3 regions of the Janthinobacterium sp. 35 genome follow, and region 1 is predicted to be linked to each of the others. Evidence: predicted binding sites of a transcription regulator. Region 1 holds the regulator's gene; each other region holds the start of a gene.
The links. Region 1 encodes NrdR, which represses ribonucleotide reductase genes. Its sites were predicted from a motif close to CACNANATNTNGTG; they were not measured.
Positions count from the first base shown of each region.

Region 2: a site for NrdR is predicted at 3,295-3,308, ahead of CLU93_RS02050 (ribonucleoside triphosphate reductase). Genes of this name have one in related genera too.
Region 3: a site for NrdR is predicted at 2,469-2,482, ahead of CLU93_RS15355 (ribonucleoside-diphosphate reductase subunit alpha). Genes of this name have one in related genera too.

Region 1 is NZ_PEFN01000001.1:945,881-950,452, reverse strand. Features, by position in the region: ZMP/ZTP riboswitch at 1-86, shown strand, start outside; gene glyA (serine hydroxymethyltransferase) at 198-1,442, shown strand; gene nrdR (transcriptional regulator NrdR) at 1,586-2,050, shown strand; gene pilV (type IV pilus modification protein PilV) at 2,267-2,854, shown strand; gene CLU93_RS04240 (PilW family protein) at 2,851-3,819, shown strand; gene CLU93_RS04235 (pilus assembly PilX family protein) at 3,832-4,488, shown strand; gene CLU93_RS04230 (pilus assembly protein) at 4,485-4,572, shown strand, end outside.
Region 2 is NZ_PEFN01000001.1:451,817-456,388, reverse strand. Features, by position in the region: gene CLU93_RS02065 (Pls/PosA family non-ribosomal peptide synthetase) at 1-460, opposite strand, end outside; gene CLU93_RS02060 (anaerobic ribonucleoside-triphosphate reductase activating protein) at 609-1,313, opposite strand; gene nrdD (anaerobic ribonucleoside-triphosphate reductase) at 1,306-1,503, opposite strand; gene CLU93_RS02050 (ribonucleoside triphosphate reductase) at 1,500-3,248, opposite strand; gene CLU93_RS02045 (hypothetical protein) at 3,367-3,783, opposite strand; gene ubiU (ubiquinone anaerobic biosynthesis protein UbiU) at 3,946-4,572, shown strand, end outside.
Region 3 is NZ_PEFN01000001.1:3,451,541-3,456,112, reverse strand. Features, by position in the region: gene CLU93_RS15355 (ribonucleoside-diphosphate reductase subunit alpha) at 1-2,213, opposite strand, end outside; gene ampD (1,6-anhydro-N-acetylmuramyl-L-alanine amidase AmpD) at 2,596-3,207, opposite strand; gene CLU93_RS15345 (sigma 54-interacting transcriptional regulator) at 3,207-4,262, opposite strand; gene CLU93_RS15340 (PP0621 family protein) at 4,373-4,572, opposite strand, start outside.

The DNA.
Region 1 (4,572 bases):
TGGATGGCGATCGGCAAACCGGCGAAAGGTGGGCACCCACCGGGAAACGTGAGATTTTTCATCAGCCGTTCGCCTGGGTAGCCACTATGGAAAAGCACGAAGAGGCTGCCTGTCCAATGTTGTTATTCACTTAACGCCGGCTCCCCTCATTCGATCCAACCTGCCAGTACAAGCACCCTCATACTTGGAGTTTTTACATGTTTGCAAAAGATGACACCCTCGCCAACGTCGATCCTGAATTGTTCGCCGTCATTCAAAAAGAGAACACGCGCCAGCACGACCACATCGAACTGATCGCGTCGGAGAACTACACCTCGCCAGCCGTAATGGAAGCGCAAGGCTCGCAGCTGACGAATAAATATGCCGAAGGTTATCCAGGCAAACGTTACTACGGTGGCTGCGAATACGTCGATGTGGCCGAGCAACTGGCCATCGACCGTGTGAAACAGCTGTTCGGCGCCGAATGCGCGAACGTGCAGCCGAATTCCGGCTCGCAGGCGAACCAGGGCGTGTTCTTTGCCGTGCTGAAACCAGGCGACCTGATCATGGGTATGTCGCTGGCCGAAGGCGGCCACCTGACCCACGGCATGCCGCTGAACATGTCCGGCAAGTGGTTCGACGTCGTGTCGTATGGCTTGACTGCGGAAGAAGACATCGATTACGAGGCAATGGAACGTCTGGCCCGCGAACGCAAGCCAAAGCTGATCATCGCCGGCGCGTCGGCGTTCTCGAAAAAGATCGACTTCGAGCGTTTCGGCAAGATCGCCAAGGAAGTGGGCGCCTACTTCATGGTCGACATGGCCCACTACGCCGGCCTGATCGCCGCCGGCCTGTACCCGAACCCGGTGCCATTCGCCGACTTCGTTACCTCGACCACGCACAAATCGTTGCGCGGCCCCCGTGGCGGCATCATCCTGATGAAGGCCGAACACGAAAAAGCCATCAACTCGGCCATCTTCCCCGGTATCCAGGGCGGCCCGCTGATGCACGTGATCGCCGGCAAGGCCGTCGCCTTCAAGGAAGCGCTGAGCCCTGAATTCGTCGAATATCAGAAGCAAGTGGTCAAGAACGCCGACGTGCTGGCGAAAACCCTGATCAAGCGCGGCTTGCGCATCGTTTCCGGCGGCACCGAATCGCACGTCATGCTGGTCGACCTGCGCGCCAAGAACCTGACGGGCAAGGAAGCCGAAGCCATCCTCGGTTCCGCGCACATCACCTGCAACAAGAACGGCATCCCGAACGACCCGCAAAAACCTTTCGTTACCTCGGGCATCCGCCTGGGCAGCCCGGCGATGACGACGCGCGGTTTCAAGGAAGCACAAGCGGAAGAAGTGGGCAACCTGATCGCTGACGTGCTGGACAATCCGCATGACGCCGCCACCATCGAGCGCGTGAAAGCGGCCGTGAAAGTGCTGGCCGACGCGCATCCAGTGTACGCATAATTATTTGTCCAGAATGTGTCATACAGAGTAAGATTCTGTATGACACATTCCTTCGTGCCCAAGGGCGTCCGGAGTGATTCGGGCGCCCTTTGTACAAGGGCGGCGATTTCCCGTAATTATTACTATAAAGTTGTAGCCAGCCCATGAAATGTCCATTTTGCCAGCACGGCGACACCCAGGTTCTCGATACGCGCGTATCGGAGGAAGGGGATGCCATTCGGCGCCGCCGCCGCTGCGGCAAATGCGACAAGCGTTTTACCACCTACGAGCGCATTGAACTTATCATGCCGGCCGTCGTCAAAAAGAATGGCAGCCGGACGGAGTTCGCTGCGGATAAGTTGCGCGGCAGTTTGATGCTGGCCTTGCGCAAGCGTCCCGTCGCGGCCGCCTCCGTGGATACGGCCATCGCCTCCATCCAGGAAAAATTGCTGACCAGCGGCTTGCGCGAAGTCGATTCCGGCTATATCGGCGAGCTCGTCATGCAAGAACTCAAGCGCCTCGACAAGATCGCCTACATCCGCTTCGCCTCCGTCTACAAGAATTTCGAAGACCTGGCCGAGTTCCAGGATGCGATCGCCGAAGTGGGCCAGGCGCGCAGCAAGCCCTGACGCTCACCTATTGAAAACTTGAAAACGGGGCCGGTTCTGCGCCCCGTGTGCACCACGCCAGCGTTCGCCTGGCAAGCGGTCTGATCAATCCCTACGCTGTTCTTCTCACCTTATCGCCGTGCTGTTTGCGCCAGCGCAGACCCGTTTTTTTGCGCGCGCCTATCGTGTAGCTGGGCCGCCTGTTCTTGCGACTCTGTCTGCGGAAGGGAGTAGCGTATGCGCAATGGCGGTCGCACGATGTTTCCTGCGGGTGGCAGCAGCCTCGTCGAGGTGCTGGTGTCGCTGCTGCTGTTGGCGCTGGGCTTGCTGGGCGCCAGCATCCTGCAACTGCATTCCCTGCGCGCGCGCCACGAGTCGGCGCTATTGTCGGCAGGCGTGCAACTGGCCGCCGGCATGGCCGAGCGCATGCGCGCGAACAGCGTACTCATGAATGGCCCCGATACGGGCAATCCCTACCTGAACGTGGCCTACGCGGCGGCGGACGACGCGGAAGCCGGCGGTGGCGTGCCCGACTGCCTCGGTGCTGCCGCCTGCAGCGCGGCCGAACTGGCGCAATTCGACATCGCCGAATGGAAACAGCAACTGCATGCGGCCTTGCCCGGCGCGCGCCTGCATATCTGCCGCGACGCGCCTGCATGGGATGCCGCCGCCCAGGGCTTGCCGTGGGCGTGCAACGGCGGCAAGGGCGCGCCCATCGTCATCAAGCTGGGCTGGCGCGGCCGACAGCCCGATGGCTCGCCGGCCTTGAATGCGGCAGGCGAGTCGCTGCCCAGGCTGGCATTCCAGCTGGGAGGCGGCGCATGAACACGGTCTTGCGCTGGCATCGCGGCATGAGCCTCGTCGAATTGCTGGTGGCCCTGTCGCTGGGCGCGCTGCTGATGCTGGCGGCCAGTAGCGTGCTGCTGGCGGCCAGCGGCAGTTATGGCGACCAGTCCGCCAGCGCGCGCCTGGATGATAACGGCCGCTATGCGCTCGACACCATCGCCCGCGCCGTGCGCCAGACGGCGTATGTCAATTGGGACAGTAGCGCCGCGCCCGTCGCTCATGCCGCGTATGACAGCGCGAATATCGCGGGGCTCGACGCGCACAGCCTGGGCAAGAACAGCGAGGGCATCAGCGGCGCGTTGCCCGGCGCCCTGCATGGCAGCGACGTGCTGGCCCTGCGCTATTACGGTGCCGGCAAGGAGGAGGGTGGCGACGGTTCCGTGCTCAATTGCGCCGGCTTCGGCGTGGGCGCCGCGCAAACGCAGGCGCAGCGGGGCTGGAGCATTTTCTATGTGGCCCAGGGCGCCGATGGCGAAGGCGAACTGCGCTGCAAATACCGTGGCGCGAACGGCTGGGGTGCGGACGCCATCATCCGCGGCGTCGACGGTTTCCAGGTGCTGTATGGCCTCGACACGGATACGCCACCCGACGGCGTGGCGAACCGCTATGTCAACGCCAGCGCGCTCGACGCCTACGATGCGGCGCTGGTGCTGGTGGGTGCGGATGCGGCCGCGCGCCAGCGCGATTTGCACCGCCGCACACATTGGAAGCGCGTGGCCGGCGTGCGCGTGGCGCTGCTGTTGCATGGCGAGGCGGGCCAGGCGGACAAGATGGCGGAACTGGGGCCGGCGCAGTTCGACCTGTTCGGCAAAGCATATGCCGAGGCGCACGGCGCTGGCGACACGGGCGTGCGCATCGCGCGCACGGCCTTGCCCATAGCAACGCGCTCGCGGCTGCGACAACTGGTGCAGACAAGCATCATGCTGCGCAACGGGCCGGCCTAGGCGGGCGGCGCGATGGCGGGCGCGAGCGGGCGCTGTTGCGAACCTTGGTGCGCAGCTCGTGTACGTCATGGTGGCGCCACCCTCGTGTATGTGCTGTGCCTGCTGGTGATCATCTTGCTGCTGGGCATATCGGCGGCGCAGATGGCCTTGCAGGGCGAAAAGGCGGCACGTGGCGAGCGCGACCGGCAGATCGCGTTTCAGGCGGCGGAGGAGGCATTGGTGGATGCGCAAAACGATATCGAAGGCTTGCCCGGCGCGCCGGGGCGTAGCAGCCTCTTCGCACCAGGCAGCGCGGCCGGGTTCGCGGACGGCTGTGGCGAGGCAGGCGCACTGGGCCTGTGCCTGCCCGCAGCGCCGGAGGCGCCGGCGCTCTGGCTAAGTACGGACCTCGATGGCGCCGAAGGGAGCAGCCGCACGGTGCCATATGGCCAGTTCACGGGCGCCGTCATGCAGACGGGGCAGGGTTTCCTGCCATCGCGCCGGCCCCGCTACCTGATCGAACTGCTGCCGTTCCACCCGCCCGGCGCGCAGGCGGCGGCAGTGGCTGGCGGACTGGCCACGGAAAGCTATGTGTACCGCATCACGGCCATCGGTTTTGGCGCGCAGGAAAGCACGCAAGTCGTGCTGCAAAGCTACTATCGCAAAGAGGCGGCGGGAGCGGGGCCATGAGGGCTTGCTCATTCGCTTTGTGGTCCGTCTGCCTGACGCTGCTGGCTTGCCTGGCTTGTGGTGCCGTCGCGGCCCAGCCGACGG
Region 2 (4,572 bases), 490 kb from region 1:
CCGTCCACACGGGGCGCACGATGCCAGCGTCAAACAGGCGCGGCGCGAACTGCGCGCAGCTGACGACGCCAAAGCCGTTGGCGTCATCGAGGCACACCTGCAGGCGTTCCACTGGCGTGTCTTCATCGACGGGCAGCCAGGCGGCGCCCGCCTTGGCGATGGCCGCCTGCATCAGCAGCAGAGGGGCGCCGCGCGGCAGCCATAGGCCCACGATGTCGCCGGGCTTGACGCCGGCCGCCACCAGGCGCGACGCGGCCAGGCCAGCTTGCGCTTCGAGTTCGGCATATGTGATGCGGCGCGCGCCGTCGATCAGGGCGATTTGTCCGGGACAGCGGCGGGCCGTCGCCTCCAGCAGGTCGGCCAGCACTTCTTCGCGCAGCAGATCCGGTCGCGGCGGGCCGTACAGGATGTCGGCGTGGGTGGAAGGGGTGCCTGGGCTGACTGCGGTGAAATCGTTCATGGATGACGCTTATCTGTAATGCGGTGTGAGGAATCTGACGGGCTGCGCATGCTGCGTGGCACAGTCGATACCTTACAGCACGCCAGACATTTCAGCGTTGCAGAACGGGGAATTTTGTAGAGCTTTCGGCAATTATGTGGCGGCGGGATCAACTGCCATGATTACGGAATGTAAATCGCGGAAACATGGCGCCGATTTGCGCCACCGTGCTCGCCGCTGGATAGCCGTGCAGGGGGCGGCCGGCCAGCGCCGCGTCCGCGCAGCCTTCGGCGCGGAACTGCTGCAGCACGTAGTTGTCGACGCCTTTCGCGGCCAGGGTGGTGGCCAGGGCCAGCAACTGATCGTCCGGCAGCAAGTCCGGGTGGGTGGTGGTGCGGCATTCGTAGGCGACGCCGCTGGCGAGGATGGCGTCCAGGCAGGCGCGCGCGGGGTCGCCGCTGCCGGCCACGCGGGTCACATGACGATAGTCGGCAAACGGCGCCTTGATGTCGAAGCCGACCCAATCGACCAGGGGCAGCACTTCCTGCAGGCGCTGCGGATAGATGCAAGCCGTGTGCAGGCCGATGCCGAACCCCAGTTCCCTGACGTCGAGCATGGCGCGCGCCAGCGCCGGGTCCATGCACGCCTCGCCGCCGCTGAAGACGACGGCGTCGACCAGGCCCACGCGGCGGCGCAGCCAGGTCAGTACATCCTGCCAGGGCATGGTGCCCTGCGGCGTGCGCGTCTGCAGGTGCGGATTGTGGCAATAGCCGCAACGCCAGGGGCAGCCCTGCACGAAGACCACGGCGGCCAGCTTGCCCGGGTAGTCGGTGGCGGAAAAGGGCGTCAGGCCGCCCACTTTCAACTCAGCCACGGCAGGCGGGCTGGCCAACCCGGGCGCTCGCTTCCGTAAAGTACTGGCGCTCGTGGAATTCGCCTTGCTTGCCGATGTTGAACGAGGCGACGGGGCGGTGGTAGCCCATCACGCGGGTCCAGATTTCGCAGCGCTGGCGTTCGCTGTCGAGCAGGGTGATGGCGGGAGTGAAGTCGGGACGTGCGTTCATGGTGTTTCCTCAAGTGATGGAACAGGGTGGGCTTGTTTGCGGGCGATCAGTTCCGCGTCGCAGGTGGGACAGAATTCATGTTTGCCGGCCAGGTAGCCGTGGCGCGGGCAGATGGAAAACGTGGGGGTGACCGTGATGTAGGGCAGCGAAAAGCGGCTCAGGGCGCGTTTCACCAGTTCGCGGCAGGCATTCGCATCCGACAGCGCTTCGGTCATGTACAGGTGCAGCACCGTGCCGCCCGTGTACTTGCGCTGCAGCGCGTCCTGCAATTCCAGCGCTTCGAAAGGGTCGTCCGTGTGGCCCACGGGCAGTTGCGACGAGTTCGTGTAATACGGGTTGTCGACGGTGCCGGCCTGCAGGATGGCCGGATAGCGCTTGCGGTCTTCGCGGGCAAAGCGGTACGTCGTGCCTTCGGCCGGTGTCGCTTCCAGGTTGTACATGTGGCCCGTCTCTTCCTGGAATGCCACCATGCGGGCGCGCACGTGGTCGAGCAGGCGTATCGCCAGCGCATGGCCCTCGGCGGACGTGATGTCGTAAGCGTCGCCGCTGAAATTGCGGATCATCTCGTTGATGCCGTTCACGCCCAGCGTGGAAAAGTGGTTGCGCAGGGTGCCCAGGTAGCGCTTCGTGTAGGGGAACAAGCCTTGCTGCATCAGTTCTTCGATGGTGCGGCGCTTGATTTCCAGGCTGACTTTGCCCAGCTCCAGCAGGCGGTCCAGGTCGGCCATCAGTGCCGCTTCGTCGCCGCGCCACAGGTGGCCCAGGCGCGCACAGTTGATGGTCACCACGCCCAGTGAGCCCGTCTGCTCGGCGGAACCGAACAGGCCATTGCCCCGTTTCAGCAGTTCGCGCAAGTCCAGTTGCAAGCGGCAGCACATGGAGCGGATCATGTTCGGCTTGAGTTCCGAATTGATGAAATTCTGGAAGTAGGGCAGGCCGTAGCGGGCCGTCATCTCGAACAGGCGTTCCGCGTTGTCGCTATGCCAGTCGAAATCCTCGGTGATGTTATAGGTCGGGATGGGAAAGGTGAAGACGCGGCCCTTGGCATCGCCCGCCATCATGATCTCGATGTAGGCGCGGTTGATCATGTCCATCTCCGCCTGCAGCTCGCCATAGCTGAAGTCCATCTCCTGGCCGGCGATGACGGGAATCTGCTCGCGCAGGTCGTCCGGGCAGACCCAGTCGAAGGTGAGGTTGGTAAACGGCGTCTGCGTACCCCAGCGCGATGGCACGTTGAGGTTGAAGATCAGCTCCTGCATGTACTGGCGCACGTCTTCGTAGCGCAGGCCGTCCTTGCGGATGTAGGGCGCCATGTAGGTGTCGAAGGAGCTGAATGCCTGCGCGCCGGCCCATTCGTTTTGCAGGGTGCCGAGGAAATTGACGATCTGGCCGATGGCGCTCGACATGTGTTTCGGCGGGCCCGATTCGATCTTGCCCGGCACGCCATTCAAGCCTTCATGCAGCAGGGTGCGCAGCGACCAGCCGGCGCAATAGCCGGCCAGCATGTCGAGGTCGTGGATGTGCAGCGCCGCTTCGCGGTGCGCCGCGCCCACTTCCGGCGGATACACCTGGTCCAGCCAGTAGTTGGCGATGACCTTGCCCGACACATTGAGGATCAGGCCACCCAGCGAGTAACCCTGGTTGGCGTTGGCATTGACGCGCCAGTCGCGCCGCTCCAGGTATTCATTGATGGACGCGGCGACATCGACCTGGCCGCGTGTGGGGGAAACTGCATTCGTCGTCATGAAACCTCCAATAAACACAACATGCGGTGTTTTTATGAAGGTTATCTACTAAATGTAGTGACGTCAAAGGTGGCGTGCAAGCGATTCGCGTATCCTTGATCCAGGTGAAAAAACCACTTCAGCCGGTTTTGTTCCAGCGCGTTTCGCGCAGGATCAGCCAGCTCGCGCAAAAGAACGCGGCGCCGCAGGCGGCGATGCTGGCGACGGAGGCGGGCAGCACGTGGGCCCAGATTTCCAGCGGCGTATAGGTGCTCCAGCTGGCCACGCGCGTATCGAACGTGACGTAGTTCGCCAGCAGCCAGTAGATGGCCAGCAGGCCCGTGCAGATGGCGGCCTGACGCAGCAGCGGCAGTTGGCGGCGCGCGAACACGGCCAGCAGGAACAGCAGCAGCACGCCCGGATAGGCGCCCAGCACTTCCGGTGACAGCACGGAGATGGTCCCCGCGTCATAGCCATCGGCCGGACCGGCCCACTGCACTTGCAGCGCGGTGAGGAACAGGGTCAGAAGGAAAATCAGCAGCGGTTTGCGGGTCATGGTGGGCAATCGAAGAGGAAGAAAAGTGGGGCATTTTACAGCCAGGTCAAGCAAGTTGAAGGTGCTCCAGCCATGCATGCATTCCTTCACCTGCGTCAAGGACTGGGCGGCATGGGCGGGGCTATAGTCTGCACCCTGAGCCGATACGGGACTGTGAACATCATGATGCTTGAATCAACTACCGCCACCCGCGTGGCCGGACCGCTGGAACTGGTCTGCCCCGCCGGCAGCCTGCCTGCCCTGAAAGCGGCCGTCGACAATGGCGCCGATACCGTGTACCTGGGCTTTCGCGACGCCACCAATGCGCGCAATTTCGCGGGCCTCAATTTTGACGAGAAGGCCATCGCCGAGGGCGTGCGCTACGCCCATCAATATGGACGCAAGGTGCTGCTGGCGCTGAACACTTATCCGCAGCCGCACAACTGGGCCGTGTGGCGCAGCGCCATCGACCGCGCCGCCGCAGCGGGCATCGACGCCATGATCGTGGCCGATCCGGGCCTGATGGCCTACGCGGCCCAGCACCAGCCGCAGCTGCGCCTGCACCTGTCCGTGCAGGGCTCGGCCACCAACTACGAAGCCATCAATTTTTATCATGAACACTTCGGCATCGCCCGCGCCGTGCTGCCGCGCGTGCTGTCGATGGCGCAGGTGGAACAATTGATCAGCAAGACGGAAGTCGAGATCGAAGTGTTCGGTTTCGGCAGCCTGTGCGTGATGGTCGAAGGGCGCTGCGCGCTGTCGTCGTATGCGACGGGCGAGGCGCCGAACACCCACGGTGTGTGCTCGCCG
Region 3 (4,572 bases), 2.5 Mb from region 1:
AGGTAGCCGCCGCGCTCTTCGGCCAACAGTTTGACCGAGTCCTGCGGCAAGATGCCACGATCCCACAGCGAACCGGCATACGATTCATAGCGGCCGCGTTCTTCGGCCAGTTCCGTCGACGCCAGGTAGGCGTAGTAGCACACCGCTTCCATCGAGGTGTCGGCGAAGCTGACGGCGGCGTCCGAAGCGAACGGGATGCGCATCATGTGCAGGCAGTCCTGGAAGCCCATCACGCCCATGCCGACCGGACGGTGGCGCATGTTCGAATTGCGCGCCTTCTCGACCGCGTAGTAATTGATGTCGATGACGTTGTCGAGCATGCGCATGGCGGTGCGCACGGTCTTGGCCAGCTTGACGTGATCGAGCTTGCCTTCCTTCATGTGCGCCGGCATGTTCACGGAACCGAGGTTGCAGACGGCGATTTCGTCAGGGCCCGTATTCAGCGTGATTTCCGTGCACAGGTTCGAGCTGTGGACGACGCCGACGTGCGACTGCGGGCTGCGGATGTTGCAAGGATCCTTGAACGTGATCCATGGGTGGCCCGTTTCAAACAGCATCGACAGCATCTTGCGCCACAGGTCCAGCGCGGCGATCTTCTTGAACGAGCGGATTTCGCCGGCGGCTGCCTTGGCTTCGTAGCCCAGGTAAGCCTTTTCAAAGGCCTTGCCGACCAGGTCGTGCAAATCTGGCGTTTCGGATGGCGAGAACAGGGTCCACTCGCCTTTTTCCATGACGCGCTTCATGAACATGTCGGGAATCCAGTTCGCCGTGTTCATGTCGTGCGTGCGGCGGCGGTCGTCGCCCGTGTTCTTGCGCAGGTCGAGGAATTCCTCGATGTCCATGTGCCAGGTTTCCAGGTAGGCGCAGACGGCGCCCTTGCGCTTGCCGCCCTGGTTGACTGCCACGGCCGTGTCGTTGACCACTTTCAGGAACGGCACCACGCCTTGCGACTTGCCGTTGGTGCCCTTGATGTGGGCGCCCAGGGCGCGCACTGGCGTCCAGTCGTTACCCAGGCCGCCGGCGTACTTGGCCAGCAGCGCGTTGTCCTTGATGGCGTCGTAGATGCCTTCCAGGTCGTCCGAGACGGTGCTCAGGTAGCACGACGACAGCTGCGAGCGCAGGGTGCCCGAGTTGAACAGGGTCGGCGTCGAGCTCATGAAGTCGAACGAGGACAGCAGATTGTAGAACTCGATGGTGCGCGCTTCGCGGTCCGCTTCGTTCAGCGACAGGCCCATGGCCACGCGCATGTAGAACGCCTGCGGCATTTCGATGCGCACGTCATGGATGTGCAGGAAGTAGCGGTCATACAGCGTTTGCAGGCCGATGTAGCCGAATTGCAAGTCGCGGTCGGCAACGATGGCCTTGGCCAGGCGTTCCAGGTCGAAACTGGCAAGTACCGGGTTCAGCAGGTCATTGGCGATGCCCTTGGCGATATATTGCGGGAAATACGTCAGGTACTCGGCGGCAGCGGCCGCTTGCGGCACTTCCTTGCCGAACACTTCCTTGCGCACCGTGTGCAGCAGGATGCGGGCCGTGACCTGGCTGTATGCCGGATCTTTTTCCATCAGCGCGCGCGCCGCCAGGATGGCCGACTTGTGCAGCTCTTCGACGGGCACGCCGTCGTACAGGTTCTTCACCGTTTCCGCCAGGATGGCGTCGGCATCGACGTGCTTTTCCAGGCCGGCGCAGGCGGCGTTGATCAGGTCGCGCACTTCCTGCATGTTCAGCAGGCGGCGCACGCCGTTGTCAGTGACGTTCAGCTGGGGTGCGGTCACTTGCGCGGAAGCGCCCAGCGCCTCCTTCTGCAAGCGGCGCTCTTCCATGTGCTTGGCGCGGTACAGCACGTAGGCACGCGCCACATCGTGCTCGCCCGAACGCATCAGCGACAGTTCCACCTGGTCTTGCACGTCTTCGATATGGAAGGTGCCGCCACCCGGATGGCGGCGCACCAGCGCGGCGACGACGCCGTCGGTCAGTTGCTCCACCAGTTCGCGGACGCGTGCCGAAGCGGCGCCCTGGCCGCCGTTAACGGCCAAAAACGCCTTGGTCATGGCGATGGCGATCTTCGAAGGCTCAAATGCCACCACCGCGCCGTTGCGGCGGATGATGCGATAGTCGCCCAATGCCGCGCCGGTGCTCGCCACACTATTGGCCGCGCCTGGCGCTGGCGATACTGGCGTTGGATGGATGGAAATATCTTGTGGTGATTGCATTGAAGCTCCCGTTGTCAGCTAAAGTCAGCCTGCAGTTTTGCTGCCGCGTGTGTTGTTGAATAGAACGCCCGATGGTCAGGGTTTCTTCAGGTATTTGTTGCTAGATAATAAATAATATACAGCCGAAAATCAGACGGCCAACCTGTACAGCCCGGCTGGCGCGAAACACGATCAAGGGTGATGAAACGCCAGTTCCCGTTGCCATATCAACAAACAGGGTAGCTTTGGTAATAATTCTGAAAATGTCTGTGATGGCACTACATATAGTCTTTAAATCCAAGTTATGCACTAATTGTAGTGCCCATCGAAAGGCGATGCAATAGTTTTCCGGCATCCGCCAGCGTAATTTTTTGTATTTTCATATACGATTTCGGTTGACTTTTCAGGGCACGGATGGAAAGCCCAATCCCCGCGTAGTAAGCGCTAACGCAGGCTGCCCGCGCATAGTTTCCAGCCAGCATACTTGATAAAAATGCCAGTCAAAAAACGGCCCCGGATCCGTCTTCCGCCCCGGCGCAATATGCGCGTGGCCGCGCACCTGGGACAAGTCATAGCGCGCCACCAGCGCCGCCGTCAGCGCCGCCAGCACGCGGTATTGCTGCGGCTGGAAGGGGACAAAGTCCGTGCCCTCCATTTCGACACCGATGGAATAGCCATTGCACTGCGGGCGCCCTTCGAACGTGGACGCACCGGCATGCCAGGCACGTTGATCAGTAGAAACATATTGCAACAGAGCACCATCGCGCCGCACAAAAAAGTGCGCCGACACCTGCAAGCCACGCAGGTCGGCGAAAGAAGGATCGGCATTATAGTCTACCCGGCCGGTAAACAAGTCCGACACATGCGGTCCGCCAAAGTGGCCGCCCGGCAAGCTGATGTTATGGATCACCAGCAAATCGACTTGCGCACCGTCCGGGCGCGCATCGTGGTATTGGGAGTCATAGCGCAGCGCGCCGTCGCACCAGCCGTCTTCATCTATCGTCCATGCTGTCATCAAGATAACGCTTCCTGTATCGTCAATTTCTGCATGCGGTACCGCAACTGGCGCACGCTCAGGCCCAGCTGGCGCGCCGCCCGTGCGCGGTGATAGCGCGCCTGCACCAGCGCCTGCATGATCATGTCGCGCTCGGCCTGGCGTAAATACATGTCCAGCGGCAAGGCGGGCGGCACGCCATATGCCGCCATGCCGGGCAGGCACAGTTGCCGCTCCGGCAAGTCCGGCAATGCCGCCGGCGCCTGCAGCGGCATGCTGCCCGCCACTGACGGCAAGGCCAGCGCGTCGAGCGCGATCACGCCGCCGTCGGCAAAGGCCAGCGCCCGCTCCAGTATATTTTCCAGTTCGCGCACATTGCCGGGAAACGCATACGCGGCCAAAGCCGCCAGCACCGGCGGCGCCAGGCTCACGGCCTGGCGTGGTGCCAGACGCGCCAGGATCACCTCACATAATACCTGCAGATCGCCGCGCCGCTCGCGCAATGGCGGCAGCGCCAGCTCGATCACATGGAGGCGGTAAAACAGATCCTGGCGAAACGTGCCGGCGGCCACACCGCGCGCCAGGCCATGCTGACTGGCGCACAGGATGCGCACGTCGACGGCCTCGTCAGTACTACCGCCCAGCTTGCGCACGCGCCGCTCCTGCAGCACGCGCAACAGCTTGACCTGCATGGCCAGCGGCAGATCGTCGACTTCATCGAGCAGCAAACTGCCGCCATGGGCCGCCTGGAACAATCCCTGGCGCTCATGCGCCCCCGTATAGGCGCCCTGGCGGCAGCCGAAGAATTCGGCCTCCATCAACGCTTCGGGAATCGCGCCGCAGTTGACGGCAATAAAAGGGAAGCTGGCGCGCGCACCCTGCGCATGGATGGCGCGCGCCGCCAATTCCTTGCCTGTGCCCGATTCGCCGCGGATGGCCACCGGCGCGCCACAGCGGGCGATGCGGCCGATCTGCGCGCGCAGCGCCTGCATGGGCAGCGAATTGCCGCTCAGTTGCGGCGCCGGTGGCATGCCGGCGGCGGTCACGCTATGCGGGCTGGGGCGGGGAATGGACATGGGACGCGCCTTTCTGCAATGGCGGCAACGAAGCGCCTGCTGCAGATGCTACGCCGGATGGATGCCGGAGGACGTTACGATACGGATGAGCAACGCGCGCGGGCCCGCCCTTACAAGGTGGCGTGCGCGTGGCTGCAGTAATCGTGGCCCTTGGCCTGCACGTTTTCCGAGGCCGGGTAGTACACGCCGCAGTGGGCGCAGCACAGCATCAGTTCGGCATCAGGCAATTCCTGCGGCCGGCCAGGCGGCGCAAACGGGTTCGGCTGCTGTTGCTGCTGCTGCGCGCGGGCGCGTTGCTGCATGCCCCGGA